DNA from 2 places in the Faecalibacterium sp. AF27-11BH genome. Region 2 is predicted to be linked to the other one. Evidence: riboswitches for the same ligand, from Rfam matches in the RefSeq annotation. Region 2 holds a riboswitch; the other holds the start of a gene.

Region 1 (11,923 bases), on a different contig from region 2:
TTTGCCAAATATTTTGATGCAAAGGGTCTGGTGGTGCAGACCGAGCAGCAGGAGACGGTGCAGGCTGCCCAGCAGCTGTTCGCACGCTGCGGCGTGCAGGGCGAGATCCTGCACAAGCAGCGACCCAGCGGCGTGCTGTATGAGTTCAACATTCGCGCGCCGGAGCAGGTGGCCCGGGTGCACGAGCTGTTCGGCACCACGGGCAGCGAGACCAGCCTGCAGATCGATCCCCGCCTTATCCGCTGTCAGACCTGCGTCAGTGCGTACATTGGCGCAGCTTTTTTGTGCAGTGGAACGGTCATTGATCCGCAGAAAGAATATAATCTGGAATTTCTTACCTCCCGCACCAATCTGGCACGGGACTTTGAAGCGCTGCTGGCAGAGCATGAGTTTGCACCGCACCGCACCCGCCGCAACGGCGTGAACCTGATCTACGTCAAGACCGGGGCCAATGTGGAACGGCTGCTCAGCTTTATGGGCGCTGGAAACGCTGCAGAGGAAATGCATGCACAAAAAGCCTTCAAACAGGTGCGCAACCAGACCAACCGACAGACCAACTGTGATACGGCAAACCTTGGCAAAACGGCCCGTGCCAATGCGCAGACGCTGAAGGCCATCCGCTTTCTGGAAGAGCAGGATGCCCTTAGCACTCTGCCGGAGGTACTGCAGGAAGCCGCTGCCAAGCGGATGCAGTACCCGGATCTTTCGCTCACAGCGCTGTGCGGCTGCTTTGAGCCACCCGTGAGCAAATCCGGCCTGTCGCACCGGATGAAGAAGCTGGAGGCATTGGCCGAAAATCTGCGGCAGAATCTGGAACAGGAGGCAAAAGCATGAGCGAAGCATTAGCCAATACCCGGCCTTTTGTCCATCTGCACATCCACACAGAGTACAGCCTGCTGGATGGTGCCTGCCGCATTGACCAGCTGATGGATCGCGTAAAAGAGTGCGGACAGACCGCCATTGCCTGCACCGACCACGGCGTGATGTACGGCTGCGTGCAGTTTTATAAGGCTGCAAAAAAGGCTGGCATCAAGCCCATCATCGGCTGTGAGGTGTATGTGGCCACCCGCACCCGCTTTGACAAGGTAAATAAGATCGACGGCAACAACCACCTGATCCTGTTGTGCAAAAATGAGACCGGCTACAAAAACCTGATCAAAATGGTGTCGGCCGCCTTTGTGGAGGGCTTTTATTCCAAGCCCCGCATTGATAAGGAACTGCTGGAAAAATATCACGAAGGGCTGATCTGCCTGTCGGCCTGTTTGGCAGGCGAAGTTCCACAGGCCATTCTGGCGGGCGATTATGAGCGCGCCAAAGCAGCAGCGCTGTGGTATCGAGACCTCTTCGGCGAGGGAAACTATTATATCGAGCTTCAGGACCATGGTCTGGAAGAGGATAATACTGTGCTGCCGCAGCTCATCAAGCTTGCACGGGAGACCGGCATTCCCATGGCAGCCACCAACGACTCCCACTATCTGCGCAAGGAGGATGCCAAAATGCAGGGCATCCTGCTCTGCATCCAGACCGGCAAGACCATTCAGGATGCGGATAAAATGGAGTTCCAGACCGACGAGTTCTATGTCAAAACGACAGACGAAATGTACGAGCTGTTCTCCATGGTGCCGGAAGCCTGCGAGAATACCGCCAAAATTGCCGAACAGTGTAACTTTGATTTTGATTTTGGACACACTAAAATTCCATATTACAAAGCGCCGAACGGTATGGATAATCAGGCGTTTTTTGAAAAGCTCTGCTGGGAAGGTTTGGAGCGCCGCTACGGCCCCAATGTTCCGCAGGCCAACAAAGACCGTCTGGAATACGAGATCGGCGTGGTCAAAAAGATGGGCTACACGAACTACTATCTTATCGTGTGGGACTACGTGAACTACGCCAAGAGTCAGGGTATCCCGGTAGGCCCGGGCCGTGGCTCCGGCGCAGGCAGCATTGCGGCTTACAGCGTGGGCATCACGGATATCGACCCCATCCGTTATAACCTGATCTTTGAGCGCTTCCTGAACCCGGAGCGCGTCAGTATGCCAGATTTTGATGTGGACTTCTGCTACGAGCGCCGTCAGGAAGTGATCGATTACGTCAACCGGAAATATGGTGCCGACCATGTGGCTCAGATCGTCACCTTTGGCACCATGGCCGCCCGCAACGCCATCCGCGATGTGGGCCGCGTGATGGGCATTCCGTATCAGCAGGTAGATGTCGTGGCAAAGCAGGTGCCCATGGAGCTGAAAATGACGCTGAAGCGTGCGTTGGAGGTATCGCCGGAACTTAAGCGGATGTACGATACCGACCCGCAGGTCACAGAGCTGATCGACACGGCCTTGAAGGTGGAGGGCATGCCCCGCCATGCTTCCACCCATGCGGCGGGTGTCGTCATTACCCCGGAGCCTACGGACTACTATCTGCCGCTGGCCACCAACGACGGCCTGCCTGTGACCCAGTTCAACATGACCGAGATCGAAGAACTTGGCCTTTTGAAGATGGACTTTCTGGGCCTGCGCACGCTGACCGTCATTCATGACGCGGAAACTGCTGTGCAGAAGCACCACCCGGAGTTCTCCATCCAGAAGCTGGATTACGACGACCCGGACACCTACAGGATGCTGGGACAGGGAGACACCGAGGGTGTGTTCCAGCTGGAATCTTCCGGCATGAAGCAGGTGCTTGTGGGCCTGCAGCCGCAGAACCTAGAAGACATTATCGCTCTGATCAGCCTGTACCGTCCCGGCCCCATGGATTCGATCCCCACCTACCTGCGCAACCGCCACGAGCCGGACAAAATCAGCTATAAGACCCCACAGCTGGCCCACATTCTGGATGTGACCAATGGCTGCATCGTCTATCAGGAGCAGGTCATGCAGATCTTCCGGGAGCTGGCAGGTTTCTCTTTTGGTCAGGCAGACAATGTCCGCCGTGCCATGAGCAAAAAGAAACATGCCGTCATGGAGGCCGAGCGAGAGCACTTTGTGTACGGCTGCACCGATCCCGGCAACGAATGCCCCGGCTGTGTGGCAAACGGCATCTCTGAGAAAGTGGCCAATGAGATCTACGATGAAATGTCCAGTTTCGCTTCATATGCGTTCAATAAGAGCCATGCGGCCTGCTATGCCTATGTGGCATTCCAGACGGCCTACCTCAAGTGCCATTATCCCAGTGAGTTCATGGCGGCTTTGCTGACCAGTGTGCTGGATAACACGGATAAGGTCATTGAATATTCCGGCGAGTGTGCCCGCCTTGGCATCAAGGTGCTGCCGCCGGATGTGAATGTTTCCAACGGCGGCTTTACGGCGGATGGAAGCGGTCAGATCCGCTTTGGCCTGAATGCGGTCAAAAATGTGGGCCGCAACCTGATCGAGAATGTGGTGAAGGGGCGGCAGAATAAGCCTTACACCAGCCTGTACGATTTCTGCAAGCGGATGCATGGCAATGAACTGAACCGCCGGGCAGTGGAGTGCCTCATCAAGGCCGGCGCATTCGATCATCTGGGCAACAACCGCCACAGCCATGTGGAGGCCGTAGAGGGCATTCTGAAGAGCATTGAGACCGACTCTCGGCGCAATCTGGATGGACAGCTGGATCTGTTCTCGGTGATGAGCGGGGAAGCACAGAGCGGTGCTTCCGAGGATAACTATGAAATAAAGCAGCTGCCGGAGTACAGCCATAAGGAACTGCTCCAGCAGGAAAAGGAAGTCAGCGGTCTGTATCTGTCCGGTCATCCGCTGGATGCTTACCGGGAACAATCGGCACGCATTGCATCCCACACCATCAAGGATCTTACAGGGGAAGATGCCCATGTGAAGGATGGAGAAAAAGTGCGCATTGTGTGCGCGGTGGTAAAAAGCCGCATGATGACCACAAAGTCCAACAGCATGATGGCTTTTACCAGCGTAGAGGACCTGACCGGCACCATGGAAGTGATCGTATTCCCAAAGGTGCTGGATGCTTTCCGGGATTCACTGCACGAAAATGCAGTCGTCGTGATCGATGGCAGACTGTCGGTACGGGAGGATGAAGCTTCCAAGCTGCTGGCAGAGAGCATCGTCCCGATCGATAATTACGATCCGGCCCGACTGGATAACGGCAGGCCGGACCCGATGAAAACGGCAGCAAAGAAGCTGTATATCCGTGTGCCTTCCCGCAGCAGCAGGGAATATGCAAAGGTGGTCAATCTGCTTGGCATTTTTGATGGGGACATGCCGGTGCTCCTGTATCTGACCGATACCAAGCAGTATCTGCGTGTGCCGCGCCATCTGTACGCATCCGGCCATCCGCTGCTGTTCAAAGAGCTGGAAAGGCTGGTCGGAACGGACAACATTGCAACAAAATGACATTTCCGTGCACGAATCTTAACGCAAATCCGGCGGGATGGCTGTTTCCAAAATAAGGCGTTTGTGTTATAATGATTCAAGGCAAATGAAGTGCTTTGGACAGCGTTAAAACGGAGAACGCTGTGATACCATTGGGTAAATGAAGAAACAAATTGGAGGGAAACTCTCGTATGGAAAAGCAGATCAAAACGATTGGCGTATTGACGAGCGGTGGTGATGCTCCTGGCATGAACGCTGCCGTGCGCGCCGTAGTCCGTACCGGCCTGCATAAGGGTTACCGCATGATCGGCATTCAGCGTGGCTACAATGGCCTGCTGAACGGCGAATGCTTTGAAATGAACCTGCGCAGTGTGTCGAACATCATCTCTGCAGGCGGTACCATTCTGTATACCGCCCGCTGTCTGGAATTCAAGACCAAGGAAGGTCAGGACAAGGGTGCAGAGAAGTGCCGCGAACTGGGCATTGATGCGCTGGTGGTTATTGGCGGCGACGGTTCTTACCGCGGCGCTCGTGAGCTGGCCCACCGCGGCATTCCGATGATCGGTCTGCCCGGCACTATTGACAACGATATTTCCTGCACCGATTACACCATTGGCTACGATACCGCCATGAATACCGCGCTGGAGATGATCGACAAGCTGCGCGATACCACCCAGAGCCACGACCGCTGCAGTGTGGTCGAGGTCATGGGCCGCAACGCCGGTTATATTGCTCTGAATGTTGCAATTGCTTCCGGCGCTATGGCTGTTCTACTGCCGGAGAAGGAATTTGACATGCAGCGTGATATTCTGGATAAGATCGCTGAGACTCAGAAGACCGGCAAGCGTCACTTCATTATTATCGTTGCCGAGGGTGTCGGCCATGCACAGGAGATCGCAAACGAGATTCAGGCACGCACCGGCATCGACTCCCGCGCCACCATTCTGGGCCATGTCCAGCGCGGTGGTTCTCCCACTCTGCGTGACCGTGTGAACGCTTCTGCAATGGGCTACCATGCCGTGTGCCTGCTGGAGCAGGGCAAGTATAACCGCATCGTCGGCATGAAGGGCGAAAAGCTGGTGGATTACCCTGTGGATGAAGCTCTTGAAATGACCAAGACGCTTGACCCGGTGCTGATCGACGTGTGTAACACCATTTCTATCTGATATTTATAAAGCCAATACTATGGAGCTGTTCTCTCGAAGGATCGGGAGGGTGGCTCTTTTTTGCGTTTTAACGCAAAAAATATGAACTGACTGGAACTTTCTGCATTTTAAAAAAGAAAAATCGCGAATGAAAAGTGCATAGCTTAAAATTGAAATTTGTGGAAGGCGGTTTACGGGAAATTGTGGAGGAATACGCAGGGCGTGTTTTACTACTTTGGCAGGAAAATAACGATTATGCGTGAGGCAAAAATTGTAGCACAAAAAGCCAATTTTGTCTTGAACTTTTTGCCGTATGTGCTAGAATAAAAGAGAAAGGCATCCTTGTGTCCAACAGATATCTGGATGTGAATATTGGAAAGTAAATTCGGAGGTAATCACAATGGCTGATATGTTTGCACCGCTGGTAGCACAGCTGAAGGCAAATCCCAAGACGATCGTTTTCACCGAGGGCAATGATCCCCGCATTCTGGAGGCCGCTGCAAAGCTGCTGGCCGAGGGCGTGCTGAAGGTCGTCATGGTGGGCAACGAGGCTGAGTGCAAGGCTGCTGCTGCCGCCGGTAACTTTGATATTTCCGCTGCCGAGATCATCGACCCCGAGAACTATGCCGGTTTCGATGAGATGGTCAACACCATGGTGGAGCTGCGCAAGGGCAAGCAGACCGCTGAGGAGTGCACCGCTCTTCTGAAGAAGTCCAACTACTTCGGCACCATGCTGGTGAAGATGGGCAAGGCTGATTGCCTGCTGGGCGGCGCTACTTACTCCACTGCCGACACCATTCGTCCCGCTCTGCAGCTGGTCAAGACCAAGAAGGGCGCACATCTGGTCAGCTCCTGCTTCATTCTGGACCGTGACTGCGGTGAAGAGGGCCTGAAGCGCATTGCCATGGGCGACTGCGCTGTTAACATCGACTATACCGATACCATTGATAAGGCTACCGGCGAGGTCAAGATCGCCGCTTCTGCAAAGCTTGCTGAGGTTGCTATTGAGACCGCTAAGACCGCAAAGTTGTTCGGCATCGATCCGAAGGTTGCTGTGCTGAGCTTCTCCACCAAGGGCTCCGGCAAGGGCGGCACCGTTGCTTTGAGCCATGACGCTGTGATCAAGGCTCAGGAAATGGATCCCGAGTTGGCTGTGGACGGTGAGCTGCAGTTTGACGCTGCCGTTGCTCCCGAAGTTGCACAGGTCAAGTGCAAGGGCAGCAAGGTGGCTGGTCAGGCCAACACCTTCATCTTCCCCTGCATCGAGGCCGGCAACATCGGCTATAAGATTGCTCAGCGTCTGGGTGGTTATGCAGCTTACGGCCCCATCCTGCAGGGTCTGAACGCTCCCATCAACGACCTGTCCCGTGGCTGCAACGCCGACGAGGTCTACAAGATGAGCCTGATCACTGCCTGCCAGTCTTGAGCTGACTGATTGAAAATAGCCGCCGCATTCACCGTACAAAACGGGCAGAATGTTGAGGTCTCAAAGGCAGATTTCAAAAAATGAGTATAGAAAAGCTGAGCATCTGTGAAAAGGCAGGTGCTCAGCTTTTTGCATTTTCAGTTCCGAAAAATTCTACTCTTTTTGAGGGAAAAAGATGAGATTTTTGCTTTCCGCTTTTCGTTGGCGCTATTTTGCAACAGCCCCTTTACAGGTTTGCTCAGTTCTTTTCGATATACACGCTGGTGGAGGGGAACGCAAAATCCACACCGTCGGCCTGCATGATGTCCATAATGTTCAGGTTCAGGTCGTTCTGCATCTGCAAAAATTCCGCGTAGGCGTTGGTCAGCAGGTAGGCGGAGACCAGAATGTTGATGCTGGAATCGCCAAAGTTTGCAAGCTGTACGATGTTGGTACCCTTGTTGGTGTAAGGGCTTGCGTCCAGCATGGTCTGCAAGTCTTTCATCAGCTGTTCCAGCTTCGGGCGGGTGGTGCCATAGGTGACACCCAGATTGAACTTGTAGGGCCGCATGGTGCGCAGGGCGGCGTTCTGCACGGTGGAAGAGCAGATCTTACTGTTCGTCACCACATTGATGGTTTTATCCAGCGAGCGGATGCGGGTGGAACGGAAGTTGATGTCGATCACTTCGCCTTCCACATCGCCCACAGTGATCCAGTCGCCCACCGAGAAGGGCTTGTCCAGCAGAATCACGATGCCGGAAAACAGGTTGCTGGCGCTTTCCTGTGCGGCCAGCGAGATGGTCAGACCAACCAGACCGGCACCGGCGACAATGCTGCCGATGGGAAAGCCCACTTCTTGTGCCAACGCTGCCACGCACAGCACGATCACCAGCACCTTGTAGGCGGTGTCCAGCAAAGAGCAGAGTGTTTTGTTGGAGCGGATCTCCGGGCTGCAGGAAGCCAGCAGCAGGTCGGCCAGATCCGATGCCGCATACAGGCCTTCGCAGACCAGCAGGGTCATGACAAGGCGGAAGCAGACCAACAGCAGCTTGGCAATGCCGGGAATGGCCCAGGGCAGGGAAGCTGCCGCCAGATATACGCCAACCGCAGTGCACATGCGCTGGATGGGTACCGCAAAGCTGCGCAGCAGGATGGGAGTGCCGTTAAAGTGCCACTTGCGGGCCAGCAGTGCCGGAATGCCCTTTTTGCTCAGCCAGCGGCGTACCAGCCATGCGGCAAGCAGAATGAGCAGCGCGCACCCTGCGCGCGCAGCCAGTGCAAACCAACCCTCCAGCAGCACAGAGCCAAACTCAAACGAAAGATCACGAATAGAAAAGATCATGATAACCTCCTGAATTTTATACGACCCATCTATGATACCATACCGCACCCACCCGGGCAAGAGCTTACAGAGAAGGGAGCTTGAAAGAGTTACTTTGACATTTTTTGCACAAATTTTAAGATGCCCTCTTGACAAGCTGGGCCTGCCACGCTATACTTTGTGCCAGAAAGTTCGTTTCAGGGCGGGGTGAGATTCCCCACTGGCGGTAAAGTCCGCGACCACCCGCAAGGGTGCTGACCCGGTGCAACTCCGGGACCAACGGTATAGTCCGGATGCAAGAAACGGCAGGCAAATCGTTGTCTACGCGCCCTGTTGCAGTGTTTTTGTTGCAGCAGGGCGCTTTTCTATTTGTCCTTCCCGTTCCAAAAAACAAGATACGAAAAGAGCTTTCGGAACAATTTTTGTAAGGGGCATCTTACCCCGGGAAGGATCATTACCATGAAAAAAAGCACGACTCACAATCTTACTGTTGCCGCCATGCTCAGCGCGGTGGCCTTTATCCTGATGTTCATTGAGTTTCCCATTCCGATGCTCATTCCGTCCTTCGTCAAGATGGACTTTTCTGACCTGCCGGCTCTGCTGGGTGCCTTTGCTCTCGGCCCGGTGTACGGTGTGGTCATCAGCTTTATGAAGAACCTGCTGCACATCGTTATCAAGGGCACTTCCACTGCATGCGTGGGTGAGCTGTGCAACTTCATGCTGGGTGCGGTTTTCTCCGCTGTGGCAGGCGTTATCTATAAGCACCACAAGAGCCGCAAGACCGCCATCATTGGTGCTATTGCAGGCGCTGCAGCCATGGCTGTGTTCAGCGTACCGTCCAACTACTTCATCACCTATCCGGCCTATGTGCAGTTCTACCACATGCCGCTGGAAGCCATCCTCGGCATGTATCAGGCCATCCTGCCTTCTGCAGACAGCCTCATCAAGTGCCTTGTCATCTTCAATATGCCCTTCACGCTGGTCAAAGGCCTGCTGGATGCAGTGCTGTGCATGCTGATCTACAAGCCGCTGTCTCCCATCCTGCACGGCAGAAAGTAACTTGTTCTCCATTTTTTCTTCTTCTCAAATCGTATAACCACAGCAAAACTCCCCGGTCAGGTCCCGCAGTGCGGTTCCCGGCCGGGGAGCTGTTATTTAGAGGAAAATATATCCGCCAGCGGTCGATCAGGCTAATGCCCCTTTGTCCAGCCATCTGCCGCGTACCAGCCGCACAAGGAACAGCACACCGCGCATGGTCAGCTCAAAGCTCATGGCCATCCATACGCCCACCAGCCCAAAATGCGGAGCCAGCAGGGAAGCCAGCGTGAGCCGGATGCCCCACATGCTGACAAGGTTCAGCACAAAGCATCCCGTGCTGTCTCCGGCACCCTGCATGGCACCGCTGGCAACGATACTGGCACCGAACATCGGTTCGGCCAGTGCTTCAATGCGCAGCACCTGTGCGCCCAGCGCAATAACTGCCGCATCTGCGGTGAAAATACCCATCAGGTTTGGCGCAAAAATGTACATGCCAACACCGGTCAGCGCCATGATGCCTATGCCCATGCCGGTGCACAGCCAGGCAAAGTTTTTTGCCATATCCCGACGGTTTGCGCCCACGGCCTGCCCCACCAGTGCAAGGGATGCATCCTGAATGCCATAGCCTGCCATGTAGCACAGGCTTTCGGCGCTCACACCCAGACTGTTGGCAGCAATGGCGGTGGTGCCAAGGCCGGATACGATGCGGATGAGCAGCACCTGCGCCGAGGAAAGAACTGCACGCTCTGCGGCCAGCGGTGCGCCTACCTTCCACAGGTTCTGCAGGCAGGCTTTGGTAATGTGCCAGGAGCCGGGCTTGCGGATGCACAGCGGGCCGTCCCGTAGCAGCAGGATGGCAAGGGTCAGCACACCGCTGATAGCGGTAGCAAGGGCGGTGCCCAGTGCTGCGCCCGGTACCCCCCAGCCAAGGCCCCAGACGGTCATTGTGCGGCCAAACACCACCATCTCACGGGTGGGATTGATAAGGCAGAAGTTAAAGATCACATCCAGCACGCAGGTCAGCACGCTGATAAGGCCCGGTGTCAGGGCATCGCCGGAGGAACGCAGCATGGAAGAGTAGGTTCCCATGATCATCAAAAAGGGCAGGGAAGCCGACCAGATGGCAAAGTAGGCCGAAGCATCCGCCTGCAGGGAAGGGTCGGCACCCAGCCATCCGGGCAGAAAGCGGCTGATGCCAATGCCGAAGGCCGCAGCTGCAAGGCCCACCACAAGGTTGAAGATCATAGATTGGCGCAATACACCGCGTGCATCGTCCTGCCGGTCTGCACCCAGATACTGTGCCACCTGAATGGCAAAGGACATATATAGACCGGCCAGCATTCCATGCATGAGCCACGTGCTGGAACTGACGATGCCAATGGATGCCGTAGCAGATGCACCGATATGCCCCACCATGGCTGCGTCGATGTACTCCACCGCAGTTACCACGATCTGCTGGAGGATGGATGGGATGCTCAGTGTGAGCACCACCTGCATGGTGTGCCGCAGCGGCACCTGTTCGCCCCGGCGCATCTGCGCCGAAAGCTGCTCAAGAGAGATGGACATGAGTTCTCCTTTTATAGAAACAATAACTTTTTCGACAGACTGATATACTATTATAAGTGCGGTGCTGCAGAAAGTCAATCAAACGTGGATTTTTCTCCGGGAATGATTGATTTTTTATGGATAGCGTGATACACTTCTCTCACAAACATAAAAGAAAGAGGAACTTTGAATATGATCGAATCACTGCTTTCGGTCGTAGGACAGCGCGGTGTCGATGCTCTGGCATTCCTGCTGGCGTTTGCCCTTACGGCTTTGATGGACTCCGTTTTTCACGATAAGCTTCCGCACGACCATGGCCGCGAGTTTGCGGTGAACGGTGCGCTTTCCAAGGGTAAGGCCCGTGGTTCCGGCCTGATCTTCGTGCTGTGCATCGCACTGGTATCGCTGGCATTCCTGCCGTTCAAGGTGGAATACGTCATCTACACCATCCTGCTCATTGCATCCATGCTGTCCGGCTACTTTGACGATGCTGCTGAAACTGCATGGAACGAGTATAAAAAGGGTATCATTGATTTTGCCATTGCCATTGTTGCAGGTGTGACCTACCTCAACTTCAACGGCTGCGGTGTGAATTTCCTGCAGTGGAGTTTCACTCTGCCGTATGCTGTGTACCTGCTGCTGATCGTTATTCTGATCTGGACCAGCATCAATGTGGTCAACTGCACCGACGGCGTGGACGGCCTTTCGGCAAGTGTTGCAGTGGTGACCATCGGCACCTACCTGCTGGCCTATAAAACAGAGCTGGCCGAGTACGGCACCGCAGGCGTTGTGTTCATGGGCGCGCTGCTGGCCTATCTGTGGTCCAACGCAAAGCCGTCCAGCCTGCTGATGGGCGATGCCGGCAGCCGCGCAATGGGCTTCTTTATCGCAATGCTGTCCCTCAAATGCGGCCATCCGTTTGCCTTCCTGCTGGCAGCCATCGTGTTCATCGTGGATGGCAGTCTGGGCATCCTGAAGATCAGCCTGAAGCGCTTTTTGCACATTTCCATCCTCAAGAACACCCGCACCCCTCTGCACGACCACGCCCGCAAGAATAAGGGCTGGAGCGACGAGCAGGTGGTGGCCCGCTGGCTGATCATGCAGTGTGTGGCTTCGGCTTTGCTGCTGCTCATTGTCCGCGGCTAAAATA
Region 2 (11,923 bases):
ACTATATCGACTACTGCCTGTCCACCATGGCCGCACTGCAGTTCTTCCTGCTGAGCCTGACCGACCACAAGGACGCATGGCAGCGCTATCTGCGCCTTGTGCGCCGTGCAGGCATGGCCAGCTACACCGAGCTGCTGGAGACTGCCGGGCTGAAAGTTCCCTTTGAGGAGGGCAGCATCAAGGGCATTGCCCAGCAGATGACCGACTGGCTGGAGACCCATCAGGTATAAGAAGCCGTTTTCATCCGCACCGCACCCCGTCTGAATGGTCGTTTTGATGCATCTGAGGGGCGATTCATGCCGTTTTGCTGTCAGGAGCCGTAAAATTTGGTATGCTCTGGACAGAGAAAAAGCGTTTCTGTGAAGCGAAAGGAGATCCTTATGAAACTGACCGGACTGTTCAAGCGCGGTGCCGCCTGCCTGTGCACCGCCGCCATCCTGATGGGCGGCGTCTCCGCCTTTGCCCTGAGCCCTGCTCTTCCGGACGAGCCTGCCCCGGCAGAGCTTTCTGTGACCAATGCGGTGTCGGAGGCGCAGCTGCGCTCTGCCCTGTCCAAGCTCACTGTCACCTATGACAGCGAGGCCGAGGGCTGGCAGATCGATTCTCCCTACGAGGAGGCCAGCATGGAAAAGGCCTCCTGCGGTCTGTACCCCTACCTGTTCGTTACCAACGATGATCCCACCGTGTATCTCAGTCTGGGCATGACCTACTTCGGCAATAAAAAGCTGGACATGAAATCTGTTCGGGTAGAGACCGAGGATAACTACTACGACTTCACCTGTGATGAAGAGTTCATCGGCGGCTACGACAATGACCTCAAGGCATGGTTTGACTATGAGCTGTTCGATATGGACGACGAGACCAGCTGGCTGAACGAGTGGCTTGCCGCCAAGAGCGTCACTGCCACCTTTACCGGCAAGGACGGCTCCACCAAGACCTACACCCTGACCAAGGACAACCTGCAGGCCATCCGCGACATCCTGAATGCCTACGACACCCTGCTCGGTTCCGACGTTTCCACTGCCCGCGTTGTGCTGCGCAGCCTTGTAAAGTAAACATTATCTGCTTACAGCAAAAGCCCCCGGAACGGTAATCCGTTCCGGGGGCTTTCTATTGCCTTATTCAGTTTAGGCAGAACTTCTTACAGGTTGAAGTAGCGCTTTGCGTTGTCGAAGCAGATGCCCTTGACGATCTTCTCCAGAGCCTTCTCGTCGTTGGGATACTCGCCATCCTCGACCCACTGGCCGATGATGTTGCACAGGATGCGGCGGAAGTAGTCATGACGGGTGTAGCTCAGGAAGCTGCGGCTGTCGGTCAGCATGCCAACGAAGTTGCCCAGCAGGCCCAGGCTTGCCAGGCGGGTCATCTGCTCTTCCATGCCGATCTTGTGGTCATTGAACCACCATGCGGAGCCGTGCTGGATCTTGCCCGGCACCTCGCTGTTCTGGAAGCAGCCCAGAATGGTGCCGATCTGTGCGTCGTCGGCGGGGTTCAGGCTGTAGATGATGGTCTTGGGGCACTCGTCGGTGTCGTTCAGGGCGCTCAGCAGGCTTGCGATCTCGCCGCCGCAGGTAGCGGTGTTAATCATATCATAGCCGGTGTCGGGTCCCAGCAGAGCGTTCATCTTGCGGTTCACGCCGCGCAGGCAGTTGTAGTGGATCTGCATGGCGATGCCCAGACGGTGATACTGCTTGCCCAGATGGATCAGGATGTAGGTCTGGTACTTCTCAGCCTCTTCCACGGTGCAGGTCTCGCCGGCCATCACCTTCTGGTAGATGGCGTTGACCTCTTCCTTGGTGGCCTCACGGTAGGGGATGTAATCCAGACCGTGGTCAGAAGCGCGGCAGCCCATCTCGGCAAAGAACTCGATGCGCTTGGTCAGGGCATCGGTGACGCAGTCGATGCAGGCCAGCTTTTCCTTGCCCACAACAGCGGCCAGCTTGCCCATGTACTCGGCAAAGCCGGGCTTGTTGATGTTGATGGCCTTATCGGGGCGGAAGGAAGGAGCCACGGTGAACTTGATGGTGGGATCTTCCTTGATCTTCTTGTGCCAGTACAGATCATCGATGGGGTCATCGGTGGTGCCGATGAAGGCAACGTTGGACTGCTCGATCAGGCCGCGGACAGTCAGCTTGGGATCATGCTGCAGCTTGTCGTTGCACAGGTTCCAGACTTCCTCAGCGGTATCGCCGTTCAGCACGCCGTCGTAGCCGAAGAACACATGCAGCTCCAGATTGGTCCAGTGGTACATCGGGTTGCCGATGGCCATGGGCAGAGCCTCTGCAAACTTCTGGAAGCGCTCGCGGTCGGGCTTATCACCGGTAATGTACTCCTCGGGCACACCGTTGGAACGCATCACGCGCCACTTATAATGATCGCCGAAGTAGCTGCCGTCCGGGTTGCGGCCGCCCAGCCATACCTGAGCGATGTTCTCAAAGCGGCGGTTCTCGTAGATCTCACGGGGAGGGATGTGGCAGTGGTAGTCGCAGATAGGCATATCCGCAGCGTAGTCGTGGTACAGATGCTGAGCAGTGGGAGACTGGAGCATGAATTCCTTATCCATAAATGCTTTCATGGGTCGATAACTCCTTTTCTCTGGTGGTTTTTGTTAAAAATCCGTCAAACCTTGTGTACAACGGGACGCCCGCCTGCACGGGCAGGTTTGTCTTACCTTTAGTATAACGGAAAACGCGCATGTATACAACTGAAAAAGTGACAAATTTTCTAGCACACAATTGTGCTTTTCGCTGGAAATGCCCCAAATCGTCACCTTAAGGCTAAAAATATTGCACAAAGCTCTTGACTTATTTGTATACAACAGCATAAAATAGGGTAAGGAGCAGAGGGCAGACAAAGAGGCTCTCTGATAAGCAAAGCAAGTTTATAAAGGAGATCAACAAGATGGAAACTTTGAACTACAAGGTTCTGGAAGGCACCGGCTATAACGGCTACATCCTGAAGGATGCACCCGTCAAGGTCATGCAGTTTGGCGAGGGCAACTTCCTGCGTGCTTTCGTGGATTACTTCTATGACATCGCAAACGAGAAGGCCGGCTACAACGGCAAGGTCAAGCTGGTGCAGCCCATCAGCAACTTCCCCCAGATGGCAGACTGGATCAACGAGCAGGAAGGCCTGTACACCCTGTACCTGCGCGGCAGTGAGAAGGGCCAGAAGGTCGATGCAAAGCGCGTGATCTCCTGCGTGTCCGACTGTGTGTGCCCCTACATCGACGGCAAGTGGGACGAAGTGCTGGAACTGGCACGTTCTGCCGATCTGGAGACCATCGTTTCCAACACCACTGAGGCCGGCATCGCCTACACGCAGGGCGACAGCCAGTTCGATCAGGTTCCTCCCAACAGCTTCCCCGCAAAGCTGACCCGCGTGCTGTTCGAGCGCTACAAGGCATTCAACGGCGCTGCTGACAAGGGTCTGGCCATCCTGTCCTGCGAGCTGATCGACAACAACGGCAAGGAGCTGCAGAAGTGCTGCAACAACTACGCCAAGGACTGGAATCTGGAGCCTGCCTTCATCGACTGGATGAACAACGCAAACACCTTCTGCTCCACTCTGGTGGACCGCATCGTTCCGGGCCGCATCCGCGATCCCAAGGAACTGGCTGCCATGGAAGAGGCCAACGGCTACCATGATGCCGCTCTGGACGTGGGCGAAGTGTTCGGCGTGTGGGTCATCGAAGGCCCCGCTGAGCTGGAGGACAAGCTGCCGTTCAAGAAGGCCGGCGTGAACGTCATGGTCGTGCCCGATGTTACCCCCTACAAGAAGCGCAAGGTCCGCATCCTGAACGGTGCACACACCGGCTTCGTTCTGGGCGCATATCTGGCCGGCTTCGACATTGTGCGTGACTGCATGCACAATGACACCATCCGCGGCTTCATGAACAAGATGCTGCACGAGGAGATCATCCCCACCCTGCCGCTGGACAAGAAGGATCTGGAAGAGTTTGCTTCTGCTGTTGAGGACCGCTTCAACAACCCCTTCGTCAACCACGAGCTGATGAGCATCTCCCTGAACTCCACCTCCAAGTGGAAGGCCCGCAACATGCCTTCCTTCCTGGCTTACATTGAGGAGCAGAAGCAGCTGCCCAAGTGCCTGACCATGTCTCTGGCAGCCTACATTGCCTTCTATTCCAGCGACATTCAGGAGCGCACCGCCGACGGCCTGATCTGCAAGCGCCCTGCCGGCAACACCTACAAGATCCAGGATGACGCATGGGCTCTGGACTTCTACTATGCACACAAGGACGACACCGCAGCCCAGCTGGTGCACGCTGTACTGACCAACACCCAGATGTGGGATCAGGATCTGACCAAGATCGAGGGTCTCGAGGCCGCTGTTCTGGCTGATCTGGAAATGATCCGCACTCAGGGTGCCGAGGCTGCTTACAAGAGCTGCCTGTAAGCCTGATTGTTTAAAAGAAACATTGCTTTGAGGTGTGAACCCTCTCAGTCCGCTTCGCGTCCAGCTCCCCCGAGGGGGGAGCTTTTGCGGAAACGTAAAGTTTTCATCGCAAAGACCTCGCCCTTCGGGAGAGGTGGCATCGCATGGCGATGACGGAGAGGGTTCATTCCCTTTTATGCGATACGATAAGGAGAACTACTATGCCGCAGGCAATTCATATCAGCCCCATCGACAACGTGGTCGTTGCTCTGCACCCCATTGCCAAGGGCACGCTGGTGGAAGTGGACGGTCTTTCTGTGACTGCTCTGGAGGACATTCCGCAGGGCCACAAGATGGCCGTGAAGCCCATCAAGAACGGTGAGAACGTGATCAAGTACGGCTTCCCCATCGGCCACGCCACCGCAGATGCCGCTCCCGGCAGCTGGATGCACACCCACAACGTGCACACCAACCTGTCCGGTGAGGTAGAGTACAGTTACAACCCCGCCCCGGATCTGGCTCCCCTGCCCAAGGTCGAGCCGGAGACCTTTATGGGCTTCCGCCGCAAGGACGGCCGTGCCGCCATCCGCAATGAGATCTGGATCATCCCCACCGTGGGCTGCGTCAACGACATCGCCAAGAAGATCGTTGCCGACAATCAGGATCTGGTCACCGGCTCCATCGAGGGCCTGTACACCTTCACCCATCCCTTCGGCTGCAGCCAGACCGGCCACGACCATGCACAGACCCGCAAGCTGCTGGCTGCGCTGGTGCGCCACCCCAATGCTGCCGCCGTTCTGGTGCTGCATCTGGGCTGCGAGAACCTGCAGCACGATCAGTTCGTGGAAGAGCTGGGCGAGTACGACCACGACCGTGTGAAGTTCCTCACCTGTCAGGAGGTGGACGACGAGTTCACCGCTGCCCGCGATATCCTCAAGGAACTGGCCGCTTACGCCGGGCAGTTCAAGCGTGAGCCTATCCCCGTGTCCGATCTGGTGGTGGGCATGAAGTGCGGCGGCTCGGACGGCCTGTCCGGCATCACCGCCAATCCCACCATCGGCCGCTTCTCCGACATGATGGGCCAGCGCGGCGGTTCCACCGTGCTGACCGAGGTGCCCGAGATGTTCGGTGCCGAGGGCTTCCTGATGGATCGCTGCATCAACCATGACGTCTTTGTCAAGGCTGAGCACATGATCAACGGCTTCAAGGATTACTTTATCAGCCACAATGAGGTGGTCTACGATAACCCCTCTCCGGGCAACAAACAGGGCGGTATCACCACGCTGGAAGACAAGAGCTGCGGCTGCGTGCAGAAGGGCGGCACCGCCCCCATCATGGACGTGATCGGCTACGGTGATCCCGTTGTTACCAAGGGCCTGAACATGCTGTACGGCCCCGGCAACGATCTGGTTTCTGCCACGGCCATGACCGCCGCAGGCGCACACCTGATCCTGTTCTCCACCGGCCGCGGCACTCCGTTCTCGGCCCCGGCTCCCACCCTGAAGATCTCCACCAACACCCCGCTGGCCCAGAAGAAATCCGGCTGGATCGACTTCAACACCGGCGTGATCGCCGATGGCGAAAAGACCATCGACGAGGCTGCAAAGGATCTGCTGGATCTGGTCATCCGCGTTGCAAGCGGTGAGCAGACCAAGGCCGAGAAGCACGGCTTCCGCGAGATCTCCATCTTCAAGGACGGTGTCGTTCTGTAATCGTTTCGAGGCTGCTGTATGGCACTTTGGCTGTACGGCAGCCTCTTTGTGCATGAAAACGGAAGGGAAGTGTTTTTATGGCTATGACCACTCGCATGATGATCTATGCGTTTCTGCTTTACGGCGGCATTTTTGCCGCTATCGTGGCCGTTATTGCAAGGGTCATAAAATATCTCATCCGCTATGGCATTGATTATTATTTTGAAAAACTGGCACAGAACCAGAAACATAAGGAGGACTGAACTATGAATCAGATCACCACCCGTTACGTCACCGAAAACGGTGCCTGCTACGAGCAGTATGTCATCACCGACGCCGAGGCAAAGACCGAGCTGGTCATCACCCCGGAGCGCGGTGGCATGATCACCGGCTTCTCGCTGAACGGCGAGGAGTACATCTGGACCCGTCATCCCAATTTTTCCGAGTGCAACCGTCCCCGCTTCGGCGTGCCGGTGCTGTTCCCCAACTGCGGCCTGCCGGATAACGGCGTGCACATCTTTGACGGCAAGGCATACCCCATGGAGAACCACGGCTTTGCCGACCTGTGCGCATGGGATGTGGAAAGCGTCGGCCCGGACGGCGTGACCCTGATTTTGGAGTCCACCCCGCTGACCAAGTTCCTCTATCCCTTCGATTTCACCGTGCTGATGAACTATAACCTCGAGGGCAACACTGCCGCCATCAACATGACCGTGATCAACGAGGGCGACACCAACATGCCCTTCAGCTTCGGCTTCCACCCCTACTTCAAGGCTTCCAAGCTGGAGAATGTGGACTTCGATATCAAGTGCGCCACCTGTTCCGAGAGCGCCAAGGGCGAGCAGCCCACTGCCCCGGAAAAGATCACCCTCACCCGCAAGGAAGGTGCGGACAACAGCGTGCGCCTGCTGACCGGCGTGCAGTTCCCCATGACCCTCACCGACAGCGGCAGCGGCCACAAGGTGACTGTGGATGCCGACGACAGCTTTGACCACGCTGTGCTGTGGCAACAGGATGCCGAGAGCTTTGTGTGCATGGAGCCGTGGAACGGCTGGGCCAACAGCGTCAACGAGGAAGGCAAGCACGAAGTGCTAGAGCCGGACGAGGCCATGACCGCTGATTGGAGCATCACCATCGAGAAGGTCTAAGCTTCATATCGTATAACAAAAAGGACACACCGTTGTGGTGTGTCCTTTTTGTTATAATTCAGTTCTTTGCCGGAATCATAAAGCTCTTATTTTCCGCCGGGTCCCAATAAAGCAGTTCCACCCTGCCGCCCTGTGCCAGCAGTTTTTCCTTCGGCTCCTGCTTTTGCCAGCAGCGTTCCAGCAGCTTTTCCATGTCGGCATCAGCAGACACCTTCTCCGGGCAGAGAGCGCTGCCCTGCCACCTGCCGTCGGCATACAGGCTCAGCGCACCGGCATTGCCCGCCAGAATGGCTGCAATGTCCTTCTTCATGCGGTCGTAGTCGTACTCCACGGCCTTGTACTGCCCATGCCACAGGCCGAAGAAGAGCGAGAACTCGCCGCCCAGTTCAATGAGCAAATTCTCATCATTGTGCGGGTTCTTGACCACAAAAGCCACATCCCCGTTTTCCATGTAGTCGAAATCCGGCTCCTCATTCGTGTGCACGGTCACATGCTGGCTGCTCAGCGCCGCAAGCAGATCCTCCTGCACGGCACTGGTATCCGGGATCTCATCATAATTGATATTTGCGTTCATGGGATGCTCCTTTTCTCTGTGCTATTTGTGTTGTTATTTTTCACCAGACCGCACAGGCCTACTTATTTTCCTTCATATTGCCGGATTATTTTTATACGCTGTGTAACAGAATCCATAAAACGGTTCACCCTACTTCACATTAGATCAATGCTTTTTGAATCTAACCATCGAACACACGACCTCAACACGATCCTGATTGTCCAAACTCAATTCAAGGTCATGGTCGATGATGGGCAGCTTGAACCGGACGGACTTCAGCCACTGTCCATTAGGCTGGCGTTCCGGGTAGATCTGCACCTCATCGATCAAAATCTCCACTAGTCTGCGGCGTTCCGCCTCGGTCATGGTGGCATAAAGCTTGTCAAAGCAAATCAGGATCTTATAGATGTTGTCGCCTGTGATTTTGTCAGCTTCAATGGTCTGCTTCTTTGCCCGGGCATCCATCAGTCCATTTTCCACCTCTTCGATTTTATCGTACATCTTATAAAGGCGGTCGTCAAGGTCGGATTTTCGGGCGATAAAGTGCCGGTCGTCCGGGTCAAGGCTGTCGATTTCCTCCATAAGCCGGGATTTTGTGGAGTAGTGCTGCCGCAGCTGCTTCTCATAGGCGGCGATCTCCTGCTCAATGGCAGTGGTATCTACCTTCATGTGTAGACCTTGGTCTTTTCTGCTGCCATTTCCAGCACCTCCCGTTCGTACCGTCTTGTTCGGAATAGACTATGCAAGCAAAGTCGTGTGCCAAAGGGCGCTGCTCTCGCCTGTCGGCTCGGTCAAGCGCTTCAAAATGCAACGCATTTTGAGGTTGCCACTGGCGACCCGCGCCCCTTTGGATTCTCCGTTCACATTGTCCTACGGACGATGTGATTTTATTGTTGTAGCGATTCGCTTCATCCCGGTTTCGTCCCGGTTTGCAGAATGCCCTTGCAATCCGAAAGAAGCCGTGCTATAATGCCGCTGTAATTGAATCATAAATCTTCAGGGCAGGGTGCAATTCCCTACCGGTGGTACAGCCCACGAGCCGTAAGGCATGATTCGGTGAAACTCCGAAGCCGACAGTACAGTCTGGATGAAAGAAGATATCAAGTGCAGAACCCGTACGGTCCTGCGCTTGTGGAGGCTGCTCTGGGATGCGTTTGCATTCTGGAGCTTTCTTTTTTGCACAAGGATCCCTTGTGTTTTTTCGGCTTGCCCTGAACGTTTTTGTTCAGGGCTTTTTCTTTTGGAGGCAACACGATGAACGACAAAGACTATATGCGTCTGGCTTTGCAGCTTGCAAAAAAGGGCTGCGGGTGGACATCGCCCAACCCGATGGTGGGTGCCGTGGTCGTAAAAGAGGGCAGGATCATCGGACAGGGCTGGCACCAGAAATACGGTCAGGCTCATGCGGAGCGCAATGCGCTGGCATCCTGCACCGAAGATCCGCAGGGAGCGACCATGTATGTGACATTGGAGCCGTGCTGCCATTACGGAAAGCAGCCGCCCTGCGTGGATGCGATTCTGGACGCGGGCATTCACCGGGTGGTCGTGGGTTCCGCTGACCCGAATCCGCTGGTAGCCGGAAAAGGAATTGCAATCCTGCGCGCACACGGCATAGATGTGACCGAAAATGTTCTGCAAGAGGAATGCGATGCGCTGAACAAGGTGTTCTTCCACTATATCACCACAAAACGCCCCTTCGTTTCCATGAAATACGCCATGACAATGGACGGAAAAATCGCCACATACACAGGCGCTTCCAAATGGATCACCGGGGAAATTGCCCGGACTCATGTTCAACGGCAGCGACACCGATTCCGCGGCATTATGGTGGGAGTCGGAACCATTCTGGCAGATGACCCGCTGCTGACCTGCCGGATAGAGGGTGGCCGTGATCCCGTCCGGATCATCTGTGATACACATTTGCGGACACCGCTGCAATCACAGGTAGTCACGACCGCCAAACAGGTCCCCACCATTCTTGCGACCTGCTGCGGCGACCCAGAGAAGCAGGCGGCATATCAACAGACCGGGTGCCGAGTCCTTTGCCTGGAAGAGCAATGCGGTCATGTGAATCTTCCGCAACTGATGGAACAGCTGGGGCAGGAGCAGATCGACAGCATTCTGCTGGAAGGCGGCGGAACCTTGAACTGGTCTGCACTGGAAAGCGGCATCGTGCAGCAGGTACAGGCTTACATCGCCCCGAAGCTGTTCGGAGGTAGGGATGCCAAAGCACCCATTGAGGGTGCAGGTGTTTCGTTTCCGGATGCTGCATTCCGCCTGAAGAACAGCCGATTGGAACAGCTTGGCGAAGATTTCCTGATCGAAAGTGAGGTGGAGTACCCGTGTTTACCGGAATCGTGGAAGAAGTCGGAACAATAAAATCCATCAATCGGGGACAGCATTCCGCCGTACTGACTGTTCGTGCAAAAACGGTTCTGGAAGAAACCAGGATCGGCGACAGCATCGCCGTCAACGGCATCTGCCTGACCGTCAGGCAGCTCTTCCCGGATAGCTTTGCTGCGGATGTCATGCACGAGACCTTGAACCGTTCTGCGCTTGCGCAGCTCACCGTTGGAAGTGCTGTCAATCTGGAACGTGCCATGCCGGCCAACGGACGTTTTGGCGGACACATCGTAGCAGGCCATGTGGATGGCGTCGGACGCATTGCTAATATCCGAAAAGACGATACGGCCATCTGGTACACCATTCATGCAGATTCTGCGATCCTTCGCTATGTCGTTGAAAAAGGCTCTATCACAATAGACGGTATCAGCCTGACCGTGGCTGCGGTGGAACCTACGGGCTTTTCCGTGTCCACGATACCGCACACCGTCCGTCAGACGAACCTGAACCAACGGCACAAAGGGGATTTTGTCAATTTGGAAACCGATGTTGTTGGAAAATATATCGAGAGGCTGCTTCCATCAGAAACACCGAAGCAAAACACGCTCACAAAAGAAATGCTGCTGCGTTGCGGCTTTTAAGGAGAGTTTACGATGAACTTCAATACCATTCCCGAAGCTTTGCAAGACCTGAAGCAAGGAAAAATCATTCTGGTAACGGATGACCCCGACCGTGAAAACGAGGGGGACTTCATCTGTGCTGCCGAATTTGCCACCACCGAAAACATCAACTTTATGGCGACCCACGGCAAAGGTCTGATCTGTATGCCGATGTCCGAGGCTTTCGTCCAGAAGCTGCAATTTCCGCAGATGGTGCAGCATAACACCGACAACCATGAAACGGCATTTACGGTGTCCATCGACCACGTTTCTACTTCTACGGGCATTTCTGCCGCAGAGCGTTCCATTACGGCGATGGCTTGTGTGGACGATCACGCAAAAGCAGAAGATTTCCGCAGACCGGGCCATATGTTCCCCCTTCTGGCAAAAAAGAACGGTGTACTGGAGCGCAACGGTCACACGGAAGCAACCGTTGACCTGTGCCGTCTGGCAGGGCTGAAAGAATGCGGCCTGTGCTGCGAGATCATGCGGGAGGATGGCACGATGATGCGCACCGCTGAACTGGCAAAGCTGGCAGAGCGTTTCCAGATCAAATTCATCACCATCCGTGATTTACAGGAGTACCGCAAGTGTCACGATAAACTGGTCGATCGGGTAACGGCGGTGAACCTGCCCACCAAGTATGGCACCTTCAGAGCTTATGGTTTTGTGAGCCGCCTGAACGGAGAGCATCACATTGCACTGGTAAAAGGTGACATTGGCGATGGAAAGAATATTCTGTGCCGCGTCCACTCGGAATGCCTGACAGGAGATACATTTGGTTCTTTGCGTTGCGACTGCGGCCAGCAGCTGGCCGCTGCCATGACGCAGATTGAAAAAGAAGGCCGGGGTATCCTGCTCTATATGCGGCAGGAAGGCCGGGGCATCGGTCTGATCAACAAGCTGCGTGCCTATGAACTTCAGGAGCAGGGCATGGATACGCTGGAAGCCAATCTCGCTCTGGGGTTCCATGGAGATGAACGGGAGTATTATCTCGGCGCACAGATCCTCCGGGAACTTGGCGTAAAAAGCCTGCGCCTGCTTACCAATAACCCGGACAAAGTATATCAGCTCTCCGAGTTTGGGCTGGAGATCTCCGAGCGCGTACCCATTCAGATGACGGCGACCCCGTAT

The links. Region 2 has a riboswitch for FMN ahead of ribD (bifunctional diaminohydroxyphosphoribosylaminopyrimidine deaminase/5-amino-6-(5-phosphoribosylamino)uracil reductase RibD). Riboswitches for the same ligand answer to the same signal wherever they lie in the genome.
Region 1: it holds a riboswitch for FMN, as region 2 does, so the genes downstream of both, DWY76_RS00725 (ECF transporter S component) here and ribD (bifunctional diaminohydroxyphosphoribosylaminopyrimidine deaminase/5-amino-6-(5-phosphoribosylamino)uracil reductase RibD) in region 2, are expected to answer to the same signal.

The regions. Positions count from the first base shown of each region.
Region 1 is NZ_QVGS01000001.1:140,543-152,465, reverse strand. Features, by position in the region: gene whiA (DNA-binding protein WhiA) at 1-834, shown strand, start outside; gene DWY76_RS00745 (DNA polymerase III subunit alpha) at 831-4,340, shown strand; gene pfkA (6-phosphofructokinase) at 4,511-5,485, shown strand; gene pta (phosphate acetyltransferase) at 5,865-6,890, shown strand; gene DWY76_RS00730 (mechanosensitive ion channel family protein) at 7,129-8,211, opposite strand; FMN riboswitch at 8,380-8,499, shown strand; gene DWY76_RS00725 (ECF transporter S component) at 8,650-9,249, shown strand; gene DWY76_RS00720 (MATE family efflux transporter) at 9,376-10,794, opposite strand; gene DWY76_RS00715 (phospho-N-acetylmuramoyl-pentapeptide-transferase) at 10,966-11,919, shown strand.
Region 2 is NZ_QVGS01000005.1:124,780-136,702, reverse strand. Features, by position in the region: gene DWY76_RS07125 (M3 family oligoendopeptidase) at 1-230, shown strand, start outside; gene DWY76_RS07120 (hypothetical protein) at 381-1,055, shown strand; gene uxaC (glucuronate isomerase) at 1,142-2,575, opposite strand; gene DWY76_RS07110 (tagaturonate reductase) at 2,902-4,416, shown strand; gene DWY76_RS07105 (altronate dehydratase family protein) at 4,617-6,107, shown strand; gene DWY76_RS13990 (hypothetical protein) at 6,185-6,349, shown strand; gene DWY76_RS07100 (aldose epimerase) at 6,353-7,234, shown strand; gene DWY76_RS07095 (hypothetical protein) at 7,293-7,808, opposite strand; gene DWY76_RS07090 (resolvase) at 7,953-8,456, opposite strand; FMN riboswitch at 8,776-8,890, shown strand; gene ribD (bifunctional diaminohydroxyphosphoribosylaminopyrimidine deaminase/5-amino-6-(5-phosphoribosylamino)uracil reductase RibD) at 9,042-10,166, shown strand; gene DWY76_RS07080 (riboflavin synthase) at 10,145-10,771, shown strand; gene DWY76_RS07075 (bifunctional 3,4-dihydroxy-2-butanone-4-phosphate synthase/GTP cyclohydrolase II) at 10,784-11,923, shown strand, end outside.